DNA from 3 places in the Bacillus sp. H1a genome. Region 1 is predicted to be linked to each of the others. Evidence: riboswitches for the same ligand, from Rfam matches in the RefSeq annotation. Region 1 holds a riboswitch; each other region holds the start of a gene.

What was found. Region 1 has a riboswitch for S-adenosylmethionine ahead of U860_RS0117715 (methionine ABC transporter ATP-binding protein). Riboswitches for the same ligand answer to the same signal wherever they lie in the genome.
Region 2: it holds a riboswitch for S-adenosylmethionine, as region 1 does, so the genes downstream of both, U860_RS0111495 (hypothetical protein) here and U860_RS0117715 (methionine ABC transporter ATP-binding protein) in region 1, are expected to answer to the same signal.
Region 3: it holds a riboswitch for S-adenosylmethionine, as region 1 does, so the genes downstream of both, U860_RS0100465 (bifunctional O-acetylhomoserine aminocarboxypropyltransferase/cysteine synthase) here and U860_RS0117715 (methionine ABC transporter ATP-binding protein) in region 1, are expected to answer to the same signal.

Annotation. Positions count from the first base shown of each region.
Region 1 is NZ_AYMH01000039.1:74,802-85,256, reverse strand. It holds gene U860_RS0117785 (spore coat protein) at 1-205, shown strand, start outside; partial or broken gene U860_RS0117775 (L-lactate dehydrogenase) at 210-1,402, shown strand; gene U860_RS0117770 (PTS sugar transporter subunit IIC) at 1,425-2,438, shown strand; gene U860_RS0117765 (phosphatase PAP2 family protein) at 2,500-3,147, opposite strand; gene U860_RS0117760 (hypothetical protein) at 3,292-3,819, shown strand; gene U860_RS0117750 (arsenate reductase family protein) at 4,250-4,615, shown strand; gene gcvH (glycine cleavage system protein GcvH) at 4,657-5,040, shown strand; gene U860_RS0117735 (toprim domain-containing protein) at 5,662-6,006, shown strand; gene U860_RS0117730 (thioredoxin family protein) at 6,010-6,318, shown strand; gene U860_RS0117725 (hypothetical protein) at 6,471-6,815, shown strand; SAM riboswitch class I at 6,941-7,048, shown strand; gene U860_RS0117715 (methionine ABC transporter ATP-binding protein) at 7,250-8,275, shown strand; gene U860_RS0117710 (methionine ABC transporter permease) at 8,268-8,933, shown strand; gene metQ (methionine ABC transporter substrate-binding lipoprotein MetQ) at 8,956-9,768, shown strand; gene sufC (Fe-S cluster assembly ATPase SufC) at 10,007-10,455, shown strand, end outside.
Region 2 is NZ_AYMH01000022.1:54,362-64,816, forward strand. It holds gene U860_RS0111440 (alpha/beta hydrolase) at 1-425, opposite strand, end outside; gene U860_RS0111445 (MarR family transcriptional regulator) at 614-1,033, shown strand; gene U860_RS0111450 (MFS transporter) at 1,049-2,248, shown strand; gene U860_RS0111455 (serine hydrolase) at 2,348-3,607, shown strand; gene U860_RS0111460 (cupredoxin domain-containing protein) at 3,781-4,152, shown strand; gene U860_RS33135 (YjcZ family sporulation protein) at 4,464-4,568, shown strand; gene U860_RS0111470 (helix-turn-helix transcriptional regulator) at 4,858-5,286, opposite strand; gene U860_RS0111475 (short-chain fatty acid transporter) at 5,669-7,015, shown strand; gene U860_RS0111480 (hypothetical protein) at 7,068-7,421, opposite strand; gene U860_RS0111485 (NAD(P)H-dependent oxidoreductase) at 7,418-7,993, opposite strand; gene U860_RS0111490 (SWIM zinc finger family protein) at 8,022-8,405, opposite strand; gene U860_RS0111495 (hypothetical protein) at 8,669-8,989, opposite strand; SAM riboswitch class I at 9,030-9,128, opposite strand; gene U860_RS0111500 (hypothetical protein) at 9,241-9,432, shown strand; gene U860_RS0111505 (YwiC-like family protein) at 9,464-10,186, opposite strand; gene U860_RS0111510 (ECF transporter S component) at 10,380-10,455, opposite strand, start outside.
Region 3 is NZ_AYMH01000001.1:94,450-104,904, reverse strand. It holds gene U860_RS0100480 (YitT family protein) at 1-1, shown strand, start outside; gene U860_RS0100475 (homoserine dehydrogenase) at 31-1,326, opposite strand; gene metA (homoserine O-succinyltransferase) at 1,468-2,373, opposite strand; gene U860_RS0100465 (bifunctional O-acetylhomoserine aminocarboxypropyltransferase/cysteine synthase) at 2,357-3,655, opposite strand; SAM riboswitch class I at 3,748-3,852, opposite strand; gene U860_RS0100460 (chloride channel protein) at 4,176-5,411, shown strand; gene U860_RS0100455 (YjjG family noncanonical pyrimidine nucleotidase) at 5,455-6,150, opposite strand; gene U860_RS0100450 (transcriptional regulator YeiL) at 6,257-6,928, shown strand; gene U860_RS0100445 (FMN-dependent NADH-azoreductase) at 6,987-7,613, opposite strand; gene U860_RS0100440 (response regulator transcription factor) at 7,807-8,454, opposite strand; gene U860_RS0100435 (GAF domain-containing sensor histidine kinase) at 8,475-10,046, opposite strand; gene pdxK (pyridoxine/pyridoxal/pyridoxamine kinase) at 10,181-10,455, shown strand, end outside.

The sequences.
Region 1 (10,455 bases):
TGCAAGCTTAACAAGTTATGCGAACTATATTGCTCAGTCTGATAATGAACAGTTACATCAAACTTTAATTCAAATTCGTAATCAAGATGAAATGCGTCAACGTAATATGTATGAATACGCAAAGCAAAAAAACTATTATAAACCAGCTGCACCTGCCAATCAAATGATTGTCCAACAATTAAAAAGTCAATTAAGTGCCGAATAGTACGATGAAAAAACGAGCGAATGGATTCGCTCGTTTTTTTATTTTTGTATATGTCAATAAATACAAAAGAAATATTTTTCCAGTTGTAACAAATATGACGAAAATAAAATATAGCATTTCACAAAAAGGACAAAAACTTTGTTCAACTTTTCACAAAGTATCCATGGTTTCTACTGTGAGAATCTCTATAATTAAGAGTGTAAAGAACAAAAGAAATAGATTACATGATCAATTGGGGGGATTGCCATGAATAGAAATACAAGAAAAATTGCAATTATCGGTACTGGATTAGTTGGATCAAGCTGTGCGTACTCCATTGTAAACCAAGGTATTTGCGAAGAGCTATTATTAATTGATATAAATCATGAACGTGCAGTTGGAGAAGCGATGGACTTATCGCACTGCATTAACTTTACAAATACAAGAACAAAAGTATATGCAGGAAGCTATGAAGACTGCAAAGATATGGACATTGTAATTATTACAGCAGGACCAGCACCGAAGCCTGGACAAAGTCGTTTAGATACTTTAGGAGCAAGCGCAAAGATTATGGAAAGTGTCGTAAGTGGCGTAATGGAAAGTGGATTTAATGGCATTTTCTTAATCGCATCGAACCCAGTTGACATTATTACATATCAAGTTTGGAAATTATCTGGTGTACCAAGAAATCGCGTGCTTGGTACTGGTACATCATTAGATTCTTCTCGCTTAAGAACTATTTTATCTGAGATGTTAGGGGTAGATCCTCGTAGCATTCATGGATATTCATTAGGAGAACATGGTGATTCTCAAATGGTTGCTTGGTCTCACGTAACAGTTGGTGGAAAACCAATTCTACAAATTTTAGAGGAACAAAAAGAACGTTTAGGTGAGATAGATTTAGATGAAATTGTTGAGAAGACTGCAAAAGCTGGGTGGGAAATTTATAAACGTAAAGGAACTACTTATTACGGAATTGGAAATTCTTTAGCTTATATTGCTCGTTCAATTTTCAATGATGATCACCGTGTTATCGCTGTTTCAGCTATTTTAGATGGTGAATATGGCGAATACGATATTTGTACAGGAGTACCAGCAATTATTACTAGAGGCGGTGTAAGGGAAGTTGTAGAGCTGAACTTATCAGAAGATGAAGAAAGTCGCTTTGCAAAATCAAACGATGTTTTACGCGATTATATGAAGACAATTGGTTACTAACTTATAGGAGAAGGTGAAACAAATGAAGGAATATATAATGTCTCGTGTGTTTAAAGCATCTGCCGGAATCGCACAGGGTATTTTCGTATCCCTTGGAATTGGTTTACTGATCGAAAATATAGGAAGAATTGTTGATATCCCATTACTTATTACAATCGGGGTTGTTGCAAAATCACTTATGGCACCAGCAATTGGAGCCGGGATTGCTTTTATGCTCGGTGCAAACGGGCTCGTAATCTTTTCGGCGATGGTAGCTGGAGCAATTGGAGCTGGATCAATTTCAATTACTGAAGCTGGTCTTATCATTAAAACAGGTGAACCAATCGGTGCATTATTAACAGCGACTTTAGCAGTTTATATTGGTAAACGATTAAGTGGAAAAACTGCTTTAGATATGATGCTCGTTCCATTTGCAGCGACATTAGGTTCTGGTTTAGTCGGTATTTGGTTAGCTCAAAATATTAGCCCAGTTTTAAATACAGTTGGAGCATTCATTAAAGATAGTTCAGCTGGTAGCCCATTTATCGCTTCTATCGTGATTGCTGTAGTTTGGGGATTGTTACTTATCTCTCCGGCTTCATCAGCTGCTTTAGCGATAGCACTTAGCTTAGATGGTGTTGCAGGAGGTGCAGCACTTGCAGGATGTGTTGCTCAATTTATCGGATTCTCTGTTATTTCAGCGAAAGAAAATAATTTAGGTGGCATATTAGCTCAGGCACTTTGTACTCCAAAAGTACAGTTGCCGAACATTACTAAAAACCCAATGATTCTCGTCCCAACTGTCGTCGCCAGCGCTATAGTCGGCCCGGTATCAGCATTAATTTTCCAACTAGAAGCAGGAAAAGAAATTGCGGGACTTGGATTAAGCTCTCTTATCGCGCCAATTAATTTAATTTCCAGCCAAGGGTGGGAGGTTGTCCCAGCGATGGTAATCACTTATATCATCATCCCAGTAGCCGTTTCTTATATACTTTACATTGCTCTTAAAAAAGCAGGTCGTATCCATTCAGGTGATATGACTGTACCGCAATCTTAATTTGAAAATCTCCTTAATATAGATAAAAGCAGACTGAAGAAGCCACAGTCTGCTTTTTTAGTTACATTTTATGATTTTGTTTCACGGGAACTGTCACTGTTTCTTTTGCTAACAAGAGTTGAACACCGAAGTATAGTATACCCGCAAGTGTCATACCAGAAACGGCATCTACGAATGCATGCTGCTTCGTAAATAATGTTGATAAAATGATAAGCGTACCGAAGAACGTAAGGATGTAATATTCAAAAGCATGTTGTTCTCTACGCTTAAAGGCAGCTAACATAATTACAAATGTTGTAAGAACGTGAATGCTAGGGAAGCAGTTTACTGGTTGATCAATACTATAGATATAGCGGACTAGTTCGGAAAATACGTCTGTTCCAACGACAGTTGGACGTGGTACAGTTGTCTGCCAAAAATAATAAATAGAAAAACAAGCAAGTTTTCCAAGAATTACACTACTTAAAGTGACGTAATATTGCTTTCGATCAGCAAAACAGTAATAAATAAGTGCACCGTATAAGTATGGAAACCAAAGTAAATAAGGAATAATAAATGCTTTCACAAATGGAATCCAACTGTCTACTACAGTTGTGACGTTTACTGCGTGAACAGTAGATTTATTTAATACATCGTAAAGGGGACTTACGAGTACGAGTAGAAGTATATAACTTAACGGAAGAAAAGATGAAAGTTTAAATTTCTTCATGATAATCTCCTATGTTTTAGTAATGTAAGTAAATTCAATTGATTATAATATAGAAAATCCAATTGGGCTATCGATTTTACTTACATTTTCTTGAATTCACCTTACATTTTTGTCACTTGACTTAAAAGAGGGAGAGGGTGCTAAATGAAGCGTTCATTTTATTTCTTAGCTTTTATATTGTTATGCCTGGTGGGTACTGGGTGTGCAAAGAATAAAGAAGGAGAGAAATTAGAATATAACGGGAGAGCACTCGTAATGGGAGTTGTTGGTGAAAAGCCGAAAGATACATTTAGAAATATAAAATTTGAAAGCGTAAAATTGGAAGAGATGCAGGAGAAATCAGCAAAAGTTGATGGTTTTCTCGTCATGAAAGAATATTTTCAAGAAGCATCGAAGGAACAGTATACGGACTTATTTTTATCATTAAAGAAGCCAGTGTTTTTTATCGGTTTACAGGATAGACCATATTTGATTTTTACTAAAAAAGCTTTAGATTATGACAATGCCCCAAAGGATGAAGCAATGATGTATACACAAGGATTTGTAAATATGGGAAGCAGTGAGGGGCAATATTGGGGTATGGGATTATATACTGATACTGTTTCGGATCAAAATATTCATAATATGTATATATTAGTGTTTCAAACAGTTTCGGATTATTTAAGTAGATGATGAAGGAGCCCATAAATGAGGCTTCTTATTTTTTATTTTAAATAAACGTTTGTTTAAGGGGTATGTTCGGCACGAAAGGATCTATGTATTTCAAAGGTTACTATAGAAAAATGTGAAATTAAATAAACGTTTGTTTAAGGTATATGTTCGGTATGAAAGAATCTATGTTTTCAAAAGGTTGATGTAGAAAATATGAAATTAAATAAACGTTTGTTTAAGATGTATGTTCGGGTTAAGGAGGGGGAAAGGGAATGTGAAGAAAAAATTATATATTTATTTTTTTCTTATAAATGGCGGAAAAATAAGAAAAATTTGCAGGATTATTAAAAATTATCACGAAATAAGTAAAAGTTTAGCGAATAATCGTTTGAAATAATAAAATGTTTTCTATATGATAAGGGTAAAGGTTAGTAAAAAAGTAGGTGAATTTATGACAGTAACATTTTATTCATATCCAAAGTGTGGCACATGTCAAAAGGCAAAAAAATGGTTTGAGGCAAACGATGTAGCATATGAGATGATTCATATTGTTGAAAATCCACCGTCAAAAGAAGATTTACGTAATTTACATGAGAAAAGTGAATTGCCATTAAAAAAATTCTTTAATACAAGTGGAATGCGTTACCGCGAACTTGGCCTAAAAGATAAGTTAAATGATGCGAGCGAAGACGAAATGTACGAGCTTTTAGCATCTGATGGCATGTTAATTAAACGTCCAATTGTAACAGATGGAACGAATGTAACACTTGGTTTTAACGAAGAGCAGTTTGAAAGTGTGTGGAAAAAGTACCAATAAGGTATTTTTACATAATTAATACATTCACTGGAGGTACAGTCATGAGCATTCCAAATAATTTACGTTACTCTGAAGAACACGAATGGGTAAAAACAGAAGGTAATGAGGTTGTTATCGGTATTACTCATTTTGCGCAAGGTGAGTTAGGCGATATCGTATTCGTTGAACTTCCTGAAGTAGGTGCAACAATCGAAGCTGACGAGCCATTCGGAAGCGTAGAATCTGTTAAAACAGTTTCTGAATTATACGCACCTGTAAGTGGTAAAGTTGTAGCAGTAAACGAAGAATTAAGTGACCAACCAGAACTTGTTAACGAATCTCCATACGAGGGTGCATGGATGGTTAAAGTTGAACTTTCTGATGCAAGCCAAGTTGAGAAGTTATTAACTGCAGAAAAATATGCAGAAATGACAAACCAAGACTAATTATAGTCGAAGAGAAAGGACAGCCTTTGTGCTGTCCTTTTTTGTGTGTGTTACATAATGAGTTTGGAAATACATATATATTAATTATTATGTAGGAGAACGTTTTTGAAAAAACTTTTTTCATTGAGGCTTCATGCTGAGCGAGCCGTATGCGCTTTTCTTTATGATCTAGCTCCAGTGGCTAGATTGTTCGGTGGCTTCGCTTCTTCCTGCGAGGCAAAAAGCGCCTCTACGTCAGAAGCTCCATCCCCCTCACAATCTAAACGAGCCACTTCCGCTTTTCATTGTCTAGCTCCACCTCCTAGCCCTTCATGTCTAAGAACCTTCCGCACGAGAAGACAAGAAGTGTCTTCTGTGCGAAAGAACCTTAGCCAACAGGGCTAAACAGTCGGTTCCGCTTTTCTTTATTGTCCAGCTCCTGCGGCTAGATTGTTCGGTGGCTTCGCTTCTTCCTACGAGGCAAAAAGCTCCTCTACGTCAGAAGCTCCATCCCCTTCACAATCTGAACGAGCCGCTTCCGCTTTTCTTTTGCAAAAATAAACAGGAAACAACATGAAAATAACGAATATACTATATACTAAGTTAAAGGTTGTATAGTATATGGTGATCGGGTGATGACATATGATTTATGTGGAAAAAGTCATTATTGTAGAAGGTAAATCGGACAGAAGAAAGATTGAATCTATTATTCGTGAACCAGTGGAAATTGTTTGTACAAATGGTACAATTGGTTTGTCGAAAATGGATGAGCTCATTGATCAGTTTTTTGATAAAGATGTGTATGTGCTAGTGGACGCTGATGATGCAGGAGAAAAGTTAAGAAAACAATTCCGAAAAGAATTTCCGCAAGCAGAGCATATTTATATTGATCGCTCGTATCGCGAGGTGGCGACTGCGCCTTCTTCACATTTAGCAAATGTATTATGGGGAGCTGACATTGACGTTTATACAGAATATTTACGGTAAGGAATGATAGAAGTGATTAACTGGACAGGAGCCGAAGCTACAGCCCTAATAGAAAACGAAGAAAAAACAGTGTTATATGTGTATACACCAATGTGTGGAACATGCCAATTAGCAAAGAAGATGTTAACGGTCGTTGAGATGACGATTGAAGATTTGAAAATTGGGATGTTAGATTTAAATTATGCTCCGCATTTTGCGAAAGAGTATGGGATAGAAAGTGTACCTTGTTTACTTCTTTTTGAAAATGGGACACTGATGAAGAAGATATACGCATTTCATTCGGTTGAATATTTATATACGGAGTTAAAGTAGGCGGCAAAGTTTTTGCCGCCTCGACATATTTCTTGGGAAATATGTCGAGATGCATGGTAGATACAGTATTTGTCGAGCGAAAGTAACAGGATTGCTCTTTAGAAAGAGGGAATGGTATGTAATAGAAAGTGATATGAAGGATGTGATTTAGGGTGAAATTATATTCTTTGCTTCAATCATTTGTAAATTACGCTAATGGTCAATATCATTTAGAACCGCTTTTAAGGCAAGGAGAAAAAAACGTTAATTTTCGATTTGGAGATGAATGTTGTTCATTACAAATTTCAAGAGATTATATAGAACTTTTGAAAGAGGCGAGAGGAACGGAACAAATCGTCTGCTTAGAGGAAGAGGATGTTCAAAAATTAGTGACTGGAAATATAAGGTTGCAAACGTTGGTGAGTGATGGAAGAGTACAATATTCAGGAACGTATCGAACGATGCTATTAGTTGAATCAATGTTTCATATATGTAAACCGATGTCAGTGGGAGCTTAAAATTCTGAAGTTTCTTTTTTTGTGAAAATTTCTGTTGACACGGCGTGTAGATGTTGATAGAATTCAATTCATAAAATATAGACAATTTCATAAATTTTAAATCAGACGAAAATTTAATCTGATTTCTCTTATCAAGAGAGGTGGAGGGACTGTGCCCTGTGAAGCCCGGCAACCGTCAACTTATGTTGAAATGGTGCCAATTCCTGCAAAGCAAATGCTTTGAGAGATGAGAGAGAGGGATAATGTTGTTATATACGCATATAAACCTTTCTGCTTCTCTAAAAGCGGAAAGGTTTTTTGTTGTTTGAATGTGGAGGATATTCAAACAATAAGATGAGCAATAGCGATAGATTACACGCATCAAAAATAAAAAATTGCGGAGTAAATCTAAAAGAGCCGCTTGCGCTTTTTATTAAAAAAAGGGGTGATACACCATGATTCTATTAGAGAATGTAAAGAAAATATATAAGTCAAAAAGCGGTGATGTCACTGCTGTAGATAACGCCAACTTAAAAATAGAGAAAGGTGAGATCTTTGGTGTTATCGGATATAGTGGCGCTGGGAAAAGTTCTTTAATTCGATTGTTTAACCAGTTAGAGAAGCCAACTTCTGGCCAGATTACGATTGCAAATCGTGTGATTTCAGCGATTACTGGAAATGAACTTCGTAAGGCGCGACAGGAAATCGGAATGATTTTTCAACATTTTAACTTACTTTGGTCACGAACTGTTCGTGAAAATATCGCATTCCCACTTGAAATTGCAGGTGTTGATAAGGCGGAGAGAAGAAAACGTGTCGATGAGTTAATTCATCTTGTTGGATTAGAAGGAAGAGGCGATGCATACCCATCTCAGCTAAGTGGTGGACAAAAGCAGCGCGTCGGGATTGCAAGAGCGTTAGCTAATAATCCGCAAGTACTTTTATGTGATGAAGCAACGTCAGCTCTTGATCCGGAAACGACAGATCAAATTTTAGATTTATTGTTAGATATTAATAAGCGTCTCGGTTTAACAATTGTATTGATTACGCATGAGATGCACGTTATTCGAAAGATTTGTAATCGCGTTGCGGTAATGGAGAGAGGAAAAATTGTAGAAAGTGGTCCTGTACTTGATGTGTTCCGTAACCCACAGCAAGACATTACAAAACGATTTGTACAGCAGTTAACTGATTCTGAAGATACGAATGAAACGATTGAAAGTTTAATTGAAAAATACCCAGATGGAAAAGTAATTCGCTTGCAATTTATCGGTGAGGCAGTAGAAAGACCGGTACTTCAAAGGTTAATGCAGCGCAGTGATATAGAAGTTAGCATTTTGCAAGGGAATATCGCACAAACGAATAACGGTTCTTATGGAAGTTTAGTTGTTCATTTAAATGGTGAGGAAACAGCGATCCAGCAAGCGATAGAGGGAATACATCAAGATCAAGTAGAGCTGGAGGTGATTGCTCATGGATAAGTTACTCGCAAATGTTGATTGGAATCAAATGTTAGAAGCAACAGGTGAAACACTATATATGACGGCAATCGCAGCGTTTGCCACATTTGTTTTAGGACTTATTTTAGGACTATTACTCTTTATGACAGCGAAAGATAATTTATGGGAAAACAAAGCAATTAATACGGTGATTGGAGCATTCGTAAACATTTTCCGCTCTATACCATTCATCATTTTAATTATTTTATTAATTCCGTTCACAAAGATTCTTCTTGGAACAATTCTTGGAGCAAGTGCAGCATTGCCAGCTTTAATTATCGGTGCAGCACCGTTTTACGCAAGAATGGTTGAGATTGCACTTCGTGAAATTGATAAAGGTGTAATTGAAGCTTCAAAAGCGATGGGAGCAAAAACAAGTACAATCATTTTGAAAGTATTAATTCCAGAATCGTTACCAGCATTAGTATCTGGTATTACGGTAACGACAATTGCTTTAGTAGGCTATACAGCAATGGCAGGTGTTGTTGGTGCTGGTGGCCTTGGAACACTTGCTTACCTAGAAGGATTCCAGCGTGGTAATAACGATGTAACAATCGTCGCAACAATTTGTGTATTGCTAGTTGTATTTTTAATTCAGTGGATTGGTGATAACGTAACGACTCGAATAGATAAAAGATAATGAAAACGGGAGGGTATTTTAAATGAAAAAATTATTACTTACAGCACTTATTTCAACTTCAATTTTTGGGTTAGCTGCTTGCGGTGGGAAAGATAAAGATGAAAAGAAACTAGTTGTTGGGGCTTCTAACGTACCGCACGCTGTTATTTTAGAAAAGGCAAAGCCGTTACTTGAGAAAAAAGGAATTGATTTAGAAATAAAAAAATTCCAGGACTACGTGTTACCGAATAAATCGTTAGCGGATAAGGAAATAGATGCAAACTACTTCCAACACATTCCGTATTTAGAAAAAGAAATTAAAGATAAGAAATATGATTTTGAAATAGCGGGGAAAATTCATTTAGAACCGATTGGCGTATACTCTCAAAAATATAAGAGCTTAAAAGAGCTTCCAGACGGGGCGACAATTATTATGAGTAATTCTGTTACTGACCATGGACGTGGTTTAGCAATTTTACAAAAAGAAGGCATTTTAAAAATTAAAGACGGAATAGATCCTGTTAATGCAACTCCAAAAGATATTGCAGATAATCCGAAAAACTTAAAATTCAAAACAGATATTGAGCCTGGTTTATTACCACAAGTGTATAACAATAAAGAAGGCGACGCTGTTCTAATTAACTCAAACTATGCGATTGATGCGAAGTTAAACCCAGAAAAAGATGCAATTGCAATTGAAGGAAATGATTCACCGTACGCAAACGTAGTAGTTGTTCGTAAAGGTGATAAAGATAAAAAAGAAATTAAAGAGCTAGTAGAAGTACTGCATTCAAAAGAAATTCAAGATTTTATTAAGAAAGAATATAAAGGTGCTGTGCTTCCTTTAAGTGAATAAATACAAGGAAAGGACTGGGAAATTACCAGTCCTTTTTTCTTTATATATATAAGAAGGAAGGTGTATCATATAAAGATGCAAAGGAAATACTTATATACATTTGTGAAAAAATTGTTACTTTTTTTAGTCGTTTGCGATATCATTTTATTTGATATAAAATTAGAATGAGAATAAAATGAGAATATGAACGTTTTAGGAACTTTTAAAATGTATATAGAGGATTAATGGAGGTATTGAGATGGCTGGTTCTACATTAACGGTTAAAGACTTACACGTATCAATCGATGGCAAAGAAATTTTAAAGGGTGTAAACCTTGAAGTAAAAGGTGGAGAAATCCACGCAATTATGGGACCTAACGGAACAGGTAAATCAACTTTATCTTCTGCGATTATGGGTCACCCAAAGTATGAAGTAACAGAAGGTAGCATCATCATCGACGGTGAAGATGTATTAGAAATGGAAGTAGACGAGCGCGCACAAGCAGGTCTATTCCTAGCAATGCAATATCCAAGTGAAATTAGCGGAGTAACAAACGCTGACTTCTTACGTTCTGCAATTAATGCACGTCGTGAAGAAGGCGATGAAATTTCTCTTATGAAATTTATCCGTACATTAGATAAAAACATGGAATTCCTAGAAATGGATCCAGAAATGGCACAACGTTACTTAAACGAAGGTTTCTCTGG
Region 2 (10,455 bases), on a different contig from region 1:
CCATTAATATCTTTTTTAAAGATTGGATATCCTTTCATTCCTACCGATTCTACTAAAATTAGTTTCTCTACAAAAGTTGGGTGACTCGCTGTAAACTCCATCGCAACACCGCCGCCCATTGACCATCCCATTAATGAAAATTTCTCTAGCTTTAATTGATCTATAAATAGTTTTACATCTTCTGCAAAGTCTTGTAATGAATCTATCGACTTATTATACGTTGATTGTCCAAATCCTCTTAAATCAATTGCGTAAATATGATATTGATCTTGCAGTTGCTCAATAACTAAATCCCAATGTTGTGACGATGTCATATTCCCGTGAATGAGTACAAGTATTTCTTTATTTTGCCTTCCAACCTCTTGATATGCAATCGTTTCTCCATTCGATAATGAAACAAACTCCATCGTTGCAGGCTTAATCATCACAAGTCCCCCCATTCTTTTAATAGAAAGAAAACTATTTACTTATTTCAAGGATACCATGTAGAATGTATGTTCTCAATATAAAATCTATACGAAATTTTTACATAAAACAACATGTCTATTACTAGACAATTATTATAAAAAAGTATATAGTTAGCTAGGTAACTAATTTGAAAGGATCAAACTACATGGACGAAAAACAACATTTTTTTCACATCGTCAGTCAAACTTCTCGTAAGTTTACGAAGAAATTTAATGAACGTGTATCTCCAACTGGATTATTTAGTGCACAATGGGCTGTTATTTTCCGCATTAATCAAACTGGATCTTGTACCCAAACAGAATTATGCCAGTATTTAAATGTTGAATCACCAACGATGACTCGCACGTTAACACGTATGGAAACGATGGGCTGGATTATTCGTACAGAAGGAAAAGATCGCCGTGAGAAGCTCATTTCCTTATCGGAAACGGCAATAGAAATGATTCCAGTATGGCAAGAAGAAGTGGATGCCTTTGAAGAAAAAACACTAGAAGGTATTAAAGAAGAAGACTTACATCAAGCATTTCAATTGTTACAACAAATCATCAAAAATTTAGATCATTAATATGGAGGGATGACGATGCAAAGTGAGAGACTTTGGACGAAGGATTTCCTCGGAACTTGTTTTAGTAGTCTGTTTCTCTTTTTAACGTTTTACATGCTTATGACTACTCTGCCTGTCTATGTTATAGACGGCCTAAAAGGAAAACCTGAGGAAATTGGCTTAGTCGCAACTGTTTTCCTTATTTCATCTGTTTTATGCAGACCATTCACAGGAAAATGGCTTGATGATTTAGGACGAAAGAAAATACTATTTATTTCTCTTTCATTATTTTTAGCCGCTACTGTTATGTATTTCGGAGCGCAAAGTTTATTTTTATTACTTGCCCTTCGCTTCTTACATGGTATTGGCTTCGGAATGGCAACGACAGCAACTGGAACCATTGTAACTGATGTTGCACCAGCTCATAGACGCGGTGAAGCACTTGCTTATTACGGCGTATTCATGAGTCTGCCAATGGTAATTGGTCCTTTTTTAGGTTTAACAATTATTTCTCATTTTTCATTTACTGCACTATTTATCGTTTGTTCGATATTTTCATTACTCGCATTTTTATTAGGATTAGTAGTAAATATTCCACATGAAAAACCAGTAAGTAAACACAAACGCGAAAAAATGAAATGGAAAGACTTAATTGAACCATCCTCTATTCCGATTGCTCTGACAGGATTTGTTTTAGCCTTTTCTTATAGTGGTATTTTATCCTTTATTCCTATTTATGCGAAAGAGCTCGGTTTAGGAGAAGTTGCTAGTTACTTCTTTATTTTATACGCACTTGTTGTTGTAATTTCTCGTCCATTCACAGGAAAAATCTTTGATCGTTTCGGTGAAAATGTACTTATTTATCCAGCTATTATTATTTTCACAATTGGAATGTTCATTTTAAGCCAAGCGCAAACTTCATTTTGGTTCCTTGGCGCAGGTATGTTAATCGGTTTAGGTTACGGAACATTAATTCCAAGTTTCCAAACGATTGCAATTTCTGCCGCTCCAAACCATCGACGTGGTTCTGCGACAGCTACTTACTTCTCGTTCTTTGATAGTGGTATCGGCTTTGGTTCTTTCATTTTAGGTATAGTCGCTGCCAAATCAAGTTATCATAATATGTATTTTATCGCAGCTATTATCGTTGCGTTCACTTTACTTCTTTATTATGGATTACACGGACGAAAACAAAAATTCAAAAAGCAACGTACAGACGGAAAAATATCCGCATAACGTTAATAAGGAAAGTAAACTTCCCCGTTTACTTTCCTTATTTTGTATTTCTTTCAAGACGAGCGTATACTTATAATAGAAACAAAAGGAGGTACATACATGAATATAAAGAAATCTCCCTTGCTATTATTGCTATTAGTATTACTATTCGTAGTTACAGGGCTTGGGTTTACTTTCTTCAAACATAATAAAACGACTCCAACTAAAGATAATGTCACGAAAGAAAACTGGTTAAATGACCCTTACTTACGTTGGTCGTATACACATATGAAAGAATTCACTTTAATTAATGAAGTAAAAAACAATCCTGACCAAATTGCTCACTTCCCTTCTGCGTTACAAAACTTAGACAATTTTGCAGTTAAACGTGAATTTGGAAATACGATCCCTCTAAAGAAGCTTTTAGACGAAAACAAAACAGATGCTTTTGTCATTGTACATAATGGACAACTTGTTTATGAACGATATTTCAATGGATATAACGAGAGCGAGCCTCATGGTATGGCATCGTTAGCAAAGATGTTTACTGGTGCAATCATACAATCTCTCGCTGAAGAAAATCGTATTGATATAGAGAAAACAGCTGATACTTACATAAAAGAATTAAAAAATACACCGTTCGGCAAAGCAACGCTTCAGCAATTAATGGATATGCAAGTTTCTGTAGAATACCCTACGCACGGATATGTACAGCCTGGACTAGAAAATCAAGATGCACAACTATATTTAGCTAGTAATATTTTACCCCGAGGTAAAAACTACAGCGGTCCTATGAAAATTTATGATATGTTACTAGAAGCAGAAGAAACTGCACCGCCTGGTTCAGCTTTTTCTTACAATAACGGATCAACAGAAACACTCGCTTGGATTATTCGAACAATCACTGGTAAATCGTTAGCTGAAAATGTAAGCGAACGAATTTGGTCTCAAATAGGTATGGAAGAAAACGCTTATTACGTTACAGATGAAACAAAAGTAGAACAAGCAAGCGCTGGTTTAAATGCAACTGCTAGAGATATGGCCAAGTTCGGTCAACTACTATTAAATAACGGTCAATATAACGGCAAACAAATCATCCCTTCTTCTATAACAGAAAGTTTGAAAAATGTACAAGAAGGTGAACTCGCAATTGACCGTGGTGCTTCTATTTCTTATCATAATCAGTGGTGGATTCCCCACAATGAACAAGGTGCTTTCGAAGTGTTAGGCAGTTACGGACAAACACTTTACATCGATCCGAAAGCAAATATGGTGATCGTCCACTTCTCTTCTAATGCTACGCCGAGTAATGAAATACATTCGATTTATTCAAATATGTATGTTGATATCGCAAATCATTTAGAGAAGCTTTCACAATAGTGGAAGCTTTTTTCTTATTTGAGCGTTTTATTTACATCAATCCTATTCCAGTTATCATTTCGTTATTAGGAGATGCTGAAAGAATTACTATTCGAAACACGCCACCCCCCATTAATATTGATAATATTTTATAAATTTGAAAACACTAGTACTTAGGAAAGGAGGGATTGCGAATGTCTGTGAAAAAGAAATTAACTGTATTGATCATTTCACTTGCGATGATTGTAGTTATGACTACTTTAGGATCACTCCGTTTATTTGCCGAATCCGACGTTGTAACACAGCCTATTGAGGTCGAATTGAATGATGATTACTTTAATCCGAATGTCATCACTGTTCCGGTTGGAAAGACGACAACTTTACTATTGAAAAACAAAGGAAATAGAGATCACACCTTTACGGTGAAAAAGCTCGGAATCGACGCCGAAGTCCCGTCAGGGAAAGAAAAAACCATTACCATAAAACCTGAAAATCCCGGTACATATGAACTAATCTGTCGGTTCCACTACCTGAAAGGAATGGATGGAAAAGTAATAGTCAAATAACAAGCAGTACCAATTGATCCTCTCTTTTTAATAAGGTGAAACTTAGATTAGCGGAAAAAGTCAAAGAAAAGTAATAAATAATTCATCGTCCATACTTATAAAACCCACAACTGATACAAAAGAAATTCAACAGGATCAAAAGAAAAATGTTTAATTAAAAAAGTCAGGGAAAGACACTCATATACGAGTGTCTTTTCTTTATTTTCAAAAGGACCTGCTCAATTAACGCGTAAAAACATAAAGTAAAGTGAATCCATTAAAAAACATGAGTGAACCCTAGTTTTCCCCTCTTATCTAAAGGAGGAACTATTATGGGCTTTGGTGGTAGTTGTGGCTGCGGCTTTGCTGGAGGATTTGCTTTATTAGTTGTATTATTTATTTTATTAATCATAGTTGGAGCTGCTTGCTTCTGCTAAAAAAACTATCGGAAAAGACACCCATATAAGGGTGTCTTTTCTTCATGGGGTGCTGACGCATCGCCATCAAGCTAAAAGAACGAGTTATCCCCAAACAATAAATACGAGTAAAATGCACAAACTTTTCGTTCTCTGGGTGATATGAGATTTTAACTTGATGGGCATGGGGTACAGCCGTCATTTCAAAGGTTTGCGTATCCAAAATTGTGATTAAGTATGAATTTACTAAAGCCGACAGCAATCAGATAATATTCATCTCCCCGATTGCTGTCGGCTTTAATTTTAAAGTTTAATTAAAAAATTTTTTCTTGTTATTTTTGATGTAGTTAACGACAATTACAAAATAAATAACAGCTATGAGACTAATTATGCTTAATGTTAGACCTGATGGATTGGACCAAGGAAGTACAAAAAGCCAAAATACTACTAAAATTGAACTCAATACATATAACCATTTGAATTGATCTGTCATTTTTAATTCCCCCATTTTTCCTTCTTTGATGATTTTATCTTTCAAGAAGTCATCTCCTTTAATTAATTCATCAATGCTAATATTGAATAAATCACTTAATGTAATAAGTGTTTCAATATTTGGATAGCCTTTTTCAAGCTCCCATTTAGAAACTGATTGTCTGCTTATGTTTAACTTAAGAGCTAATTCTTCTTGTGATAAGTTATGCTTTAAGCGTTCTTCTTTTAGCTTTTTATAGAATTCCATGATTTCAACTCCTCTAATTTTATTTTTACTATAGATTATAAAAGTTCGTAAGAATCGAAAAGTAGAATGATGTAACCTAAGAGTAGCAAACGTTTGAAACAGCTGGTTGCATTATGTTAAAGATGTTTATTATCTTCCGCAATCGAGCTGGCGGAACAACAAATTTTGAGGTTCTTACAAAATTCTTTATTTGATGGGCATGTGGCTTTACCCTCCTTTGAAATACTTCAACGCAAAATGAAATAACGTTTCTACATAGAATATTGATCTATCAATAAATTACGACAATCGCCTAATGATTCTGAATTTTCTATATATTAAAGGTTATTACTCAAACAACCTCGAATATTGTAATAAATATACATAAGGAGGTTGATTTATTTTGTTTCGTTCCTTTACAAATGGTTGCGTCGCCTTAGTGCAACGCTTCTTACCAGAACCGTTTATTTTATCCTGTTTATTGACGGTTTTCGTTATCTTCTTCGGCATGTTTGCAACACATCAAACACCAGTTGAAATGATTACTCACTGGGGTAATGGTATTTGGGGCTTACTTGCCTTTTCTATGCAAATGGCTCTTGTACTCGTGACTGGATCTGCTTTAGCAAACGCTCCTCTTATTAAAAAAGGATTAACGAAAGCGGCGAAACTACCGAAAACAAATGGTCAAGGTATTATTGCCATTTCTATTATTAGTTTACTAGGAGCATATATAAACTGGGGATTTGGCATTGTTGTATCTGTTTTATATGCAAAGGAAGTCGCAAGGCAGTTAGACGGACTTGATTATAGACTAGCAATCGCTTCTTCTTACTCCGGATTTCTCATTTGGCATGCAGGTCTTTCTGCTTCTATCCCTCTTACGTTAGCTACAGGCGGCGAAACGTTAATCAAAACGACAGCTGGGAGTATTAAAGAAGCGATTCCAATAACAGAAACGTTATTCTCACCATACGCTCTCGTTCCAGTTATTATCTTTTTAATCACAATGCCTCTCATTAATAAAGCAATGCATCCAGATGAAAAACATACGATTACAGTAGATCCTAGTGTATTTCATGAAGAAGCTGCCGCTCAAGAAGTTGAGCAAAAAACATTCGCTGAAAAAATGGAGAATAGTATTATTATTACACTTTGCATCGGGTTATTAGGTCTTATTTATATTTTTAACTATTTTAGTACGAAAGGCTTTAACCTTACGCTTGATATCGTCATTTTTATGTTATTAATTGCGGGACTTATTTTCCACCGTACTCCGATTCAATATATTCGTGCTTTTTCTGACTCAACAAAAAGCGCTTCTGGTATTTTACTTCAATTTCCGTTCTACGCAGGAATTATGGGGATGATGATTGGAGTGAATAGTGAAGGTCTTTCACTTGGAGGAGCTATATCTACTTTCTTTATTAGCATTTCAAATGAAAACACATTCCCGCTCTTTACATTTTTAAGCGCTGGAATTGTTAATATTTTCGTTCCATCTGGAGGCGGTCAATGGGCAGTGCAAGCACCAATCATGATTCCAGCTGGCGCTGAGCTTGGTGTACCCGCTGCAAAAACAGCGATGGCAATCGCATGGGGCGATGCTTGGACGAATTTAATTCAACCTTTCTGGGCGTTACCAGCATTAGCGATAGCTGGTTTAGGAGCTCGTGATATTATGGGATTTTGTGTTGTCAATTTACTTTATGCCGGCGTAATCATAAGCCTATGTTTCCTTTTCATTTAAATAATTAATTACTCGAAAAGCTAGTTTTATACTAGCTTTTTTATATGATAAATTATTCGCTTTCTATACAATTTATTATCTTTCTCCACACTATCTCTGTATGATTTAACACTTCATATGCAAACAAATCTTCGCACACTTTTTCAATCATATGAGGATTGTTCTTCAAGAAATTCCACCGTAGCACTTTAGGAAGAAAATGTTTTTCATATTCTTTACTTCCCCTTATCACCTCATCAACTTCTCTTTCACAAATTCCTCTTATTAGATAATCATTTCTTAATTGTATCTGAATTTGTTTAAACGTTTCGCTGCATTTCTTCAATTGGACTAAACACTTTATATACGTACGAAAAAGTTCGTCCTCATAATTACAACACTTTATAATACGATCGATTTCATTCATAATTTACGAGCCTCTCCTTCTATTTGTAACAGCCATTTTTCACGCTGCGTTACTTTACTCGTTTTCACAGATTGAAAAACAGAACGCTTTATATTACGAATGCCACAAAAGCGTAAAACTCCTCTTTTCATCATAATCCAATCCGCTGATCGATATAATAGTGCCACGTACCATAACGGTGAGTCTAACGTATTAATAACCCACGCCTTCTTTCCTTTAAATAAGCCTTTCGGTAATGCACCTTTATACTTATAAGCAAATCCAGCTACAAAAATACGATCGATAAATCCTTTTAAAATGGCAGGCATGCCCCACCACCATATCGGATATATGAATAGAAGAGCATCGGCCTTCTGCACTAATTCCCTATATCGCTTCGTCTCTTCTTCATGTAGTAAATCACGTCTTTTCTTCTCCTCATTAAATACAAGTACTGGATCGAATTGTTCCTTATATAAATCGAGTAGTGTAACAGAATGATTTGTTCCTTGTAGTCCTTTTTGAACATGCTCCAAAATCGATGCATTAAAACTTGAAGGATTAGGATGAGCGTATATAATTAATATATTCACTACAAAGCACCCCCTTCTACAGTTAAATTTACCCTTTCTTTAACATCTTCTCTACAATTTGCACATTTTTAGAACTTTGTAATAAACGATTTAACACTGTTAGTAACTCTTCTTTTTCTAAACCTTTCAGTTGCTCTTTAACTGTACTCTCACCAGCACCTTGAATATCATAAACGACCGCTGCCATATGTTTACAATAGTTCTCATAAGGACACTCGCAGCTACTTTCTGTAAAATCTTCAAGATCAATAATCACTTCATAATTCCCTGCATTTCCAGTAACGAAAGCAAATACTTTCTTGTCGTGTATTTCAACATCTTCTACATGTCCTTCTTCATAATATTCATACCCTCTATCTATAATGTACTTTGGAATCCATTTCGTTATATCTTTTAATAAATAAGCATACATAACAACACCTCTTCCTTTAATTCCCTTTTGACTTCCAAAACCCTGCGTGTTATTCTAATTACTGTCAAGTAGCGAGTCTACGTGACAAAACAACTGACACCTATTCGGCGAAGGTGTCTATTTTTATTTGTAGCCGATATGAAGTGCCTCTTTCAGGCACATTCAATTTTTGACACTACACACTCAACACCATTCCCTTGTATCAGGCTGCTTTAGCAGTCTTTTACTCTACATACTTCGTTATTCCAAGAAAAAAAGAGAGCTTAGCTCCCTTTTCTCGCTTTATAAAATACCCCTTTTTCAGCATAGAGATATTCATCAGAAGCTAAAGTAATTTTCCCATCCAGTTTCAGTTCATCTAATAGTCTTGATAAATAAAATTGATGTAACATTTTTTTCGTGAATTTTCCTTCATGATGCGAAACGATATGTTCTTGAATATCTAACAATGATATTGGCTTATCTTGCTCTATCATATATTCATAAACTGCATTACGCAGTTTTACGTATTTTTCGAGTGTCACAGTACTTCGCAACCCCTTTCTTCTTATTATGTATTTTCGTAATCGGTTTTTTTGCAACAAAAAAACCTCTCCGATAAGAAGAAGTTACGTATATATCTTCGTCTTATCTCCCAGAACAAATATGTTCTGCTGGAATTAGCACCTGCATCGCGGTTGCTGGGTTTCATCGGGCCAGTCCCTCCACCTCTCTGGATAAGAAAATATTCACTTTGAATTTAACTATACGTATCTTTATTGTAATTGTCAAATAAATTATATTTTCTTCTTTATTGTTCATACTACAAACAGATATACAAAAGGAGGTTACTACGTTGCAAAAGAACGCCCGTGGATACGTACAAGATTCATTTCATTCGTTACAAGAAGCGAAGCATTGTTTAGAAGATGCATTACAAACTGTTGAAAAAGAAAGCAATCGCGCACGTATTGAACAATCCCTTTATGCTGTAGAAGAAGCATTACAAAGATGTGATTATACCGTTCATATTTTAGAACAAGAATGAAAACTTCCCATCAAAAGATGGGAAGTTTTTTTCAAATGGCATACTTCATCATTATTGCCGTTATTATTAAAAAATATACAGAATTAACAATTTCCAAAATCCCTACTTTTAATATAGAAATCTTTTTACCATACAACATAATTGCTCGAATGACACTTGGTACGAATATGAGAGAACACCATGGATTTATAGCAAATACGATTACCGTTAATACAATATGATATCCCCAAGATATATAACGATACTTCGGATTATTTTTTTCACGAATCATTGTTTTCACGTAAAACGTGCTTCCTAAAAAATATAAGAATGAAATAAGCGCAATGAATACTGCTGTTCTATCAATAAATTTCATTGAGAAATAATAACTGATTAAGCCGCCTATACAAAACACAACAATCGCGCAAATGTCATTTAGTAATGCTCTTTCATTTTTTTGACGAGCGTAATACATGTTTACAATAAACAAAGGAATCAGTAACACTACGAATAAAAGAATTCGCCATTCATATAATAAAGAAATCATCCCAAATACGAATGCGCAAATAAAATATACAATTGCAGCGTGCAGAAACTCTTTTTTTCTTCTTTGCTTTATGTACATGAGAAATGGATACGTAGCTAAATAGATAAAAAACCAAGCTAAGAACAATGGAATATGATAAAAAGTAGGTTTGCCAAGTAATACACTTAATAGAAATGGAATGACAAGCATCGCCCATGCTCCATGCTGTTTCGGAATAACTAACTTCATTAACTATACACCTCCCTTTTGAAAATAATTCTCACCTATTATTATACAAATAACTTCATATAAAAACGAAGATATATTAAATCTATTCTTTGACACTTTTACAATAAAAAAATGCTTCTTACAATATGTAAGAAGCATGAAAGAGGCAAACGAATATGTAAGTCGCGACCCTACCTTATATGAGTATGCTGTTCTACGTCACCTTATGCTCATCTAATATACCATACTTTTTTTTAAATCTTGTGAGGATCGTAATCCATGAAGTACTG
Region 3 (10,455 bases), on a different contig from region 1:
ATAGGTTTTTTCGTTTTTTTATAGGAAATACTACTTAGCATCTCCTTCAATTCGATAGTTTGCTTTCACACAATCTATTTCTTCATACGATTGCAATGTATGTAGAATGTAATCGTAATCTGCAAGAGAAGCACGATGCGTTACAATTACAATTTCGGCTTTCCCTTTCTCTTCAAGTGGCATTTGAATAATCTTTTCAAAGCTAACACCGCGCTCAGAGAACAAGGATGTAATTTTTGCAAATACACCAATCTCGTCTTTGACATGAAGTCTTAAAAACTTTTTCACAACAATTTCATCTGGCTCTTTTAATACTTTTTTATATTGTGGGGATACGGCACTATTTCCGTTTACACCTAACCTAATATTTTGCATTACAGCAACTAGGTCAGAAACAACAGCTGTCGCTGTCGGTAAGCTTCCTGCCCCCGGTCCATAAAACATCGTTTCTCCTACTGCCTCACCATACACATAGACAGCATTATATTCATTTTGCACTGCTGCAAGAGGATGTGTATTTGGAAGTAAAGTTGGCTCAACTGTAACCTCTAATTTCTCGCCATCTCGCTTTGCAAGACCAATTAATTTAATTGTATATCCTAAGCTCTTACTATATTCAATATCTTCTTCTGTAATAGAAGTAATTCCTTTTACCTTCACATCTCCAAGCTCTACATTTGTAGAGAAACCGAGAGTAGCCAAAATCGTCATTTTTCTTGCTGCATCTAAACCTTCTACGTCTGATGTTGGATCTGCTTCTGCAAATCCAAGCTGTTGGGCTTCTTTTAACACGTCGTTATATGCTCTCCCTTCGTCTGACATTTTCGTCAAAATAAAATTTGTCGTTCCATTTACAATTCCCATTACTTTCGTAATAAGATCTGAAGAAAGCCCCTCTACGATGCTTCTTAAAATCGGAATACCTCCAGCTACACTAGCTTCATAAAACAAATCAGCCTTGTTATCTTTTGCTACCGCCAGCAATTCTGCCCCGTGTAACGCCATTAGATCTTTATTTGCAGTCACAACGTGTTTCCCACTATTTAAAGCTTGTAAAATATATGCTTTTGCATCATCGATTCCACCCATTACTTCGATGACAACATCAATATTAGGATTATCTAAAATTTCACTCGCATTTTGTGTTAATAGAGTAGAAGGTACCTCGACCTCTCTCTCTTTTTCAATATTTTGCACCAATACTTTCGTTACTTTCACTGGACAACCTACTTGGTGTATAAGTCTTTCTTGATGATCTGCAATAATACGAACTACACCACTACCAACTGTCCCAAGACCTAATAACCCCACTTGAATTTCTTTCATAATACTGTCCACCCCTCAAAAATTGTGTTTAGATGCCATTATATAAACAAAACATCTAAAAAACAATGTATTTTGAACATTCCGAAAAATATAGGTTAATCTTTACCAAGAAAACGCTACCACGTGTTACACAATCATTATTTACAATAGATAAGGGGTCTCTTGATACACGTAATAATTCAACCAATTAGAGAATAATAAATTTCCATGACTCCTCCACCTAACAAGCGGCTTTTCATCTGGATTATTATGTTTAAAATAATTTTTTGGCACATCAATATTTAACCCTTTTTGGCTATCTCGTTCATATTCTTGTTTTAACGTATCACAGCTATATTCACTATGCCCGAGTACGAAAACTTGCCTTCCCTCTGGCCCAATAACAAGATGAACACCCGCTTCTTCAGAGTTTGCTAATAACGTTAATTCTTTCACCTTTTCAATATCACTCTCTCGTACTTCTGTATGACGAGAATGCGGGGCAAAAAACAATTCATCAAACCCTTGTAACAATTTCACATGTTGCTCGCGAACCTCATGTTCAAACACACCAAACATTTTTTCAGCAAGAGGATACTTCGGAACGCCATAGTGATAATACAAACCTGCTTGTGCTCCCCAGCAAATATGAAGCGTAGATGTTACATTCGTTTTTGAATACTCCATAATACGTTCAAGCTCTTCCCAATAATCTACTTCTTCAAAAGAAAGAGTCTCAACTGGTGCTCCTGTAATAATGAGTCCATCAAATCTTTCGTTTTCAATATCACGGAAAGTTTTATAAAAGCTCGTTAAATGTTCCTGTGCTACATTGCGAGATAGATGTGATTCCATATGTAATAAATGAACATCTAATTGTAACGGTGTATTTCCAATTAAACGAAGTAATTGTGCCTCTGTTTCTTGCTTTGTAGGCATTAAATTTAATATTGCAATTTTCAAAGCACGTATATCTTGTGTTTCTGCTCGCTCCTTCGTCATTACAAAAATATTTTCTTCTTGTAATACTTTGCGAGCTGGTAAATCTTTATCAATTATAATCGGCATGTTGTTTGCCTCCGACTAGCGCTGCTTCTAAATCGGCAATAATATCAGAAACATCTTCTATACCGACCGATAAACGAATTAAATCAGATGTAACACCAGCTAAACGTTGAGTTTCTGTACTTAATTGTCTGTGTGTCGTACTAGCGGGATGTATTACACAAGTTCTGGCATCAGCTACATGCGTTACGAGAGTTGCCAGTTTCACACTTGCAATAAATTCTTTTGCTGCTTCTAATCCGCCTTTAATACCAAAAGTTAAAACACCACTAGCACCTTTTTTCAAATACTTTTGTGCTAACGAATAATTTTCATTGCTATCTAATCCCGGATAATTCACCCATTCAATACGTTCATGATTAGCAAGCCACTTAGCAACTGCGAGAGCATTTTCACTATGACGCTCCATTCGTAAATGCAATGTTTCCAAGCCAATATTGCTAATATATGCATTGAATGGGCTCATACAGTTTCCATAGTCTCTTAATAATTGAACGCGTGCTTTCACAATATAAGCTGCTGCTCCAAAATTTTGAACATAACTTACGCCGTGATAACTCGGGTCAGGTTCAACAAGCTCAGAATATTTTCCATTTGTCCAATCAAAGTTCCCTCCGTCAATAACAATGCCGCCTAATGAGCTCGCATGACCATCAATATATTTCGTCGTAGAATGAACGATAATATTTGCCCCATGTTCAAACGCTTGGCATAAATAAGGCGTCGCTAATGTATTATCAACGATAAAAGGTACTTCTAATTCTGTTGCCGCTGCTGAAAATTCTTTGAAATTTAAAACGTTCATCGCTGGATTTCCTAATGATTCTGCATAAATGAGCTTCGTCTTGTCGTTAGCAAGTGCCGCAATTTCATCGGCCGTTAAATTTGGATTAAAGAACGTAACATCAATACCAAGCTTACGCAAACTCACTCCAAATAAATTAAATGTCCCCCCGTAAACTGTTGAAGAACAAAGTAAATGGTCTCCGCTACTACAAATATTTAAAACTGCGAGCATAATAGCTGCCTGCCCAGAAGCTGTTGCAACAGCCCCTACACCGCCCTCTAAATCTGATAACTTCTGCTCAAATGCAGCTAGCGTAGGATTTCCAATACGCGTATATATATACCCCTCTGCCTCCAAATTAAATAGCGCTGCTAAATCATCTGAAGTATCGTATTTATACGTTGTACTTTGATAAAGTGGCAAAACACGTGGTTCACCATTCTTTGGCGTATAGCCACCTTGCACACAAATAGTTCCTTTCCCCCATGATTCTCCCATCTCTCGTTCTCCTTTCTTTTATGAAAAATAAAAAACTGCCCCTTTCCTGAAAACAAGAAAGGAGCAGTTTGAAAACACGCTCTAAAGGCTCTTTCTTATCTCTCAGGATTATTACCTGCAGGATTTGGCACAATTCCGTTATACGGCTGTTGCCAAGGTTTCATCGGGCCTGTCCCTCCACCTTTTCTTGATAAGACTATGCAATTACCGTTGATTTTATAGCAATAATTTCCTAATGTCAAATAGTTTTTCTGAATGTTCTAAATTAAATGTCAGGAATTTAATATAAACAACAAAAGAAATATATTCCATGTTTATATGAAAAATACCTTTCAAAAACTCGAATCACTATATACACTTAAATAAGTGCTTTAACCGTGCAGATTTCAAATTCTCATGAAATCGCAATGTATAAATTGAATAAGCGGACCTCTCAAAAAGATACTATATATATTCAATTCATTTCATACTAGCATATCTAACCCCTTCCATATCAAAACTTACATAACGGAGGTATAACATGACAAATAAAAAGGACATGAACTATATACTCGTCCTATACGGCATTCTTCTAGGCTCTATAGTAGGAGCTACAGTCTGGCTATTTTTAGTTACAATAAATTTCGGAATCCACTTTATTTGGGACTACTTACCTAAAGTATTTTCTTCTCCCCCTTATTACACCATTTGTGTAACAATAATCGGCGGTATTCTCGTGGGTTTAACACAAAAATACTTCGGTACATATCCACGTCTTATGCCGGAAGTAATGGCTGAATATAAAAAAACAGGTAGAATTGAATACCGTTTTGTACATAAAGCTACTTTAACTGCGATTATCGTTTTAATATTTGGAGCTAGTCTAGGTCCGGAAGCAGCGCTTGTTGGAATTATCGGTGGACTTTGCACATGGGTAGGGGATCGCTTTAAATTCGCTTTAAAGGGAATGAATGAACTAACAGAGGTTGGAATTGGTGCTACTTTAAGTGTCATTTTCAATGCACCATTATTCGGTTATTTAGCTCCGAATGAGAATGAGAGTGAAGATGAACAAATTGCTGAGTTTTCTAAGAGAAAAAAAGCAATCGTATATTTAGCTACCACTTTTGCCGGATTTTCCGTTTATTTATTGCTTAGTAAATTAGATAATCGTGGATCTTTTATTGTTAATTTTGGAGAAGGCTCTCTTTCTCTCAATGAATGGATCGCCTTTCTACCACTTGCAAGTATCGGTGCCATGGTCGGTTTCCTTTATTTCAAATTAGAGTTTACATTAGAGAAAGTAATTCATCCTTTCCGAGAATACAAACTATCACTTGGAATTATCGGTGGTATTTTATTAGGAATTGTAGGAACAGTTCTCCCATATACATTATTCTCAGGGGAACATCAGTTAAAAGATTTAGTCGTCGAATGGAGCCATTTATCTTTTTGGGTATTACTTCTTTCAGGGGTTTTAAAATTATGTATTACTGCCGTTTGTTTAAATACGGGGTGGCGCGGCGGACATATTTTCCCCATTATATTTGCTGGATCAAGTATTGGATATGCTATAGCTTCTATTGCCCCTATAGATCCAATAGCTTCTGTAGCCATCGTAACGACAGCTATTTCAAGCTATGCATTAAGAAAACCAATAGCTATAACATTACTATTACTCATGTTTTTCCCGCTCAATTTATTATTACCAATGCTCGGGGCGGCGGCCATTGGTAATGCATTTCCGCTTCCTAAACATAATGAAGCTACAAACTAATATAAATAGGCAGTGGGGACAAAATCTTCACTGCCTATTTATATTACACAAGCTTCTTTAATAGTGCGTATAACTCTTCAAAATTATGTACCTCATACGTTGGCACAATCCCATTTTCATTTGATTTCTTTTCTGGATTAAACCAACAAGTATCGATTCCCGCTAAATATCCGCCTTTAATATCGGCACTTAACGAATCCCCAATAATAAGTCCTTCTTCAGAAACGAAATTAGGAATGCGTTCAAAAACATAATCAAAATACTCTTTCATTGGCTTTTGGAAGCCCGTATCTTCAGAAACGAAAATATCTTTAAATTTTGAATGTATTCCTGCATTACGCAGACGCTTATCTTGTGTTTTTGAAGCACCATTCGTCACGATATATAAATCATACTCACTTTGAATATTTTGTATAAATTCAAAGGCCCCTTGTATAAGTTGATTACCTTCTTCTAAATAACTACGATAATTATTTTCAAATAATATCCCATCTACTTCTTGACCATACTCTTTAAACAAAATCGAAAACCGTGTATTTACGACTTCATCACGGTTTATTTCGCCCTCTTCAAAAGCATCCCAAAGACTTTTATTAATTTTTTTATAATGCGCTTCAACCTCGCTAGTTAGAGGAATCCCTTTCTCTTCAAAAAGCATACGTAATGCCACTTTCTCCGCCTTCTGGAAATCTAACAATGTATCATCTACATCAAACAACAATGTTTTATATTTTTTCATAAGCCCTTCACACTCTCTTTTCTACAAAAACAAATTTAAATAAATCGTATCATTCTTTCTTGTAAAAATAATAGGAGATATCTCATACTAAATATGAGGTGAAAACATGAAAATCAGCAAAAATAGCGAAGAAATCTCTCATTACATGCAAACTTACAACTTCCACACTCTTTTTTCTTTTGATGTCTTACCGTATACCGAACTACATTCCTTTCAAAAGAAAGAAAGGATATGTAATGAAGGAGCTGATTTCCCTTATCTTTATTACTTAATTTCTGGGAAAGCGAAAATATATATGAGTCACAAAAACGGGAGGGTCTCCTTAATTAACTTTATTCAAGCACCTTCGTTCATTGGGGAATTAGGCTTAATTGGCGTAGAATCCGTTACGAAAGCGGTTGAGGTAATCGACGATTGTATTTGCTTAGCCCTTCCTCTTAAAAATTGTCAGCATCTTTTATTGCAAGATGCTACCTTTTTACAGAAACTATGCAAATTTATTGGCGAAAAAACAATTACCCGAACAGAAAGTTACGCCAAAAACTATAGTTATCCGTTCGAAAATCGATTAGCTGCGTTTATTCTATTAACGGAACAAAATAATTGCTATACCGAAAAACATACCGAGGCCTCAGAATACTTAAACGTCAGTTACCGGCATCTTCTATACGTATTAAACCAGTTTTGCCAGCAAAATTATTTAAAAAAAGACGGGCGCGCCTATTACATACACGATCGAATTCAATTAAAAAAACTTGCTAATGAACTTAAAGCATAAAAAACAGCATTAACGTTTATGTTAATGCTGTTTTTTCGAGTGACGATTATAATTTTAATTAAAATTTACTTGCTACTTTAGCTGCTTCTTCAAGACCTGTTGTAATAATCTCTTCTGCTTTATCTGGGAATTGGTTATGTCCTTCAATAACTACTGTTTCCATGTTTGTTGCACCGAAGAAGCCCATCATGCTTGCTACATATTTAACAGCCATTTCTACTTCAGCTGCTGGTCCTTCAGAATATACGCCGCCACGTGCATTTAATAACGCAATTTTCTTATCTCCAATAAGTCCAACTGGACCTTCTGGTGTATATTTAAACGTTTTACCAGCACGGTTTAAATAATCAATATACGTGTGTAATACTGCTGGAATCGTTAAGTTCCATAATGGGAAACCGAAAACTACTTTATCAGCTTCTAAGAATTGATTTAAATACTTATCAGCAACTGCTACCGCTTTTACTTCTTCGTCTGTTAAATCAAATCCTTTACCAGCTTTGAATGTACCATTAATCATATCTACGCCTACATATGGTAATTCTTCTTTATATAAATCAAGTTCTACTACTGTATCATTTGGATGTGCTTCTTTATAGCTTGCTAAAAATGCCTCATATAATTTCACACTAACTGCTTGGTCCGCTGGGCGGTTGTTTGCTTTTACAAATAAAACTGTTGCCATGATTCTTCTCCTCCTACTACTCACTCTTACGTTGTTATATATTACTTACGAAAAAGGGTTACTCCCTTGTAATTGTTGTTGCTTACAAATACATTTTATCTTTATATCAAGACAATTTCGTCCTCACATAGACGTATTTTTCCATAAAAAAAGTCCACCTTCTAAAGGCGAACTAGGTCTTACGACTTTAGTCTTATACAATTCCGTTTTTCACTGCATATAATGCTGCTTGTGTGCGATCGGATAAATTTAACTTACTCAAAATACTACTTACATGAGCTTTAACCGTTTTTTCAGTAATAACTAAAACCGAAGCGATTTCTTTATTACTCATCCCTTTCGCTAATAGCTGCAATACTTCATTTTCCCTTGCCGTTAGTACATCTACATGAACGAAAGATTCTTCCTCTTTCTCTTCTTGAGGTAATGTTTGAGAGAGAAGAGCATTTGCTATATCGGGATGTAATTGAATGTTACCTTTATACGCACTTCGAATAGCTTCAACAAGCTGATCTGGTTCTACATCTTTTAAAATATAGCCACTTGCCCCAGCTTTTAATGCTGGCAATACATGTGCTTGATCCGAAAAACTAGTTAATACAATTACTTTCACATTTGGATATTCTTTTTTAATACAAGCCGTCGCCTCAATCCCATCCATCTCAGGCATATATAAATCCATTAATACGACATCTGGATTCGTTTCGCCTACTTTCACTAACGCCTCTTTTCCATTATTCGCTTCCCCAACTAATTCAAAATCTTCCTGCGTACTTAGAAAAAATGCTAATCCTTTTAAAACAACTGTATGATCATCAACTAACAATACTTTTATTTTCACAAACTTCCCTCATTTTCACATCATAATGGTACATTTACTTTTACACTCGTCCGTTTTTTGCTGCTTACAATTTTAATCGTTCCACCAACTAACTCTACTCTTTCACGCATCGTAGTCATACCAAGCGATTTCTTCTCTTTTACATCCTCTTCTACAAATCCATTTCCTTGATCGACTATTTCTAATGATACATTCTTCCCCGTCACTTTGAAATAAATTGTCGCTTCTCTTACATTCGCATGCTTACTTACGTTATTTAAAGCTTCTTGTCCAATTCGCCATAGTGCTTCTTCTACTACACGCGGCAAATCACGCACACCTGTAACTTGTTCCCGAATTTTTAATCCTAAACTTTCACCGTAGTGCTTTAAAGCTGGCAATAATCCTTTCTCTAGTCCCGCTGGACGAAGTTGCCAAATTAATGTCCTCATTTCTTTTAAGGCACCTTGTGCTAATCCACGCATCTCATACAAAGACTGATCTACCTTTTCATTTTGCCCCTTTAAAACAGCTTCAGCGCCTTTCGTCATAAAGGTTAATGAAAACAGCTTTTGTGAAACAGAATCGTGTAAATCTCTAGCTAAACGATTACGTTCTTCCATTCGTACAAGTTCGCGGCGCTTCTCATTTAACCTCAAGTTCTCTATCATTAATGAAATATGATTTGCTAACGCTTGTACAACATCTATCGTATTTATATCAAATTCCCCATTATTAGAACTTACACTTAGCACGCCAAATATATGATTTTGAATATGTATTGGAATAGCAATAACTGCCCTATTAGGATGTACTATATTACCAACCTGACGCTTCAGCAAGACAGACTCCTCTTTTTCCAATGCTTCCCGTGCTGACGCCGTCAAATCATCTTGTAGTTCACCCGTCTTATAAGAAGCTCTCACAGTTAGTTCATTTTCTTCTCTAATAAAGAATACGACTTGCTCCCATAGAAATAAACTCCCTACCTGCTTTACAACTTCCTCAGGTAATTTATTAAATTTATGAATCGCTCTTAAAGCTTGAATAAAGCGTTCTAACTTTACATAATAATGAGCTCTTCTCTTTTCATTTTCATACAATTTTGTGCGCTTTAAAGCTGTTCCAATTTGAAATGCAACTGATTGTAATAGTACTAATTCTTCTTCAGAAAAATGTGTTTTACCTGGGCTAGCCACATTTAATACGCCAAATTCGTCTTCACCTGCTTTTAGCGGTACAGTCGCATGATGTACAATCCCTTCTGTATCTCCCCAGTTGTATTCAATTGCATTATTTATTCTCTTACATTCAATAATATTAACCGCTCGCTCTAATTTCCCTTCCACAAAGCTGTGTAGGCACCAACAATTCCCTTCGCACATCGGTCGTTTATTTTCGAATTTCAGTGCCTCCGGTAAGTGGTAATCAATTAACTTCGTATATCTACCGTTTTCATCCGCAAGAAAAATCCACCCTGTTGTTAAACCAGTTACATTTAATAATTTTTCCAGCACAGCCTGAAGTACGTGATATGTATCATTTGAGGTATTCAACGTTTCTGCAATCTCTTTTAATATAACTAATTCATTTGTACGATTCTCTTGAAACATCCTTCGTCTCCTACATACAAGATTTTAAATAGTACTTAACATAAATCATCTACTTTTCACTTTGTACTTATTCGTAACATTGATATAATAGTGAAAACGTAGTTTTCATTATATCACCTAAGGGGGCTTTCCTAATGACATTAAACAAAGCACTTACAATCGCTGGTTCTGATACAAGTGGCGGTGCTGGTATACAAGCAGATTTAAAAACATTCCAAGAACTTGGCGTATACGGAATGACATCTCTTACGACAATTGTAACAATGGATCCACATAACGGTTGGGCACATAACGTATTCCCAATCCCAGCTTCTACATTAAAACCACAATTAGAAACAACAATTGAAGGCGTTGGCGTAGATGCTTTAAAAACAGGTATGCTTGGATCGGTAGAAATTATTGAAATGGT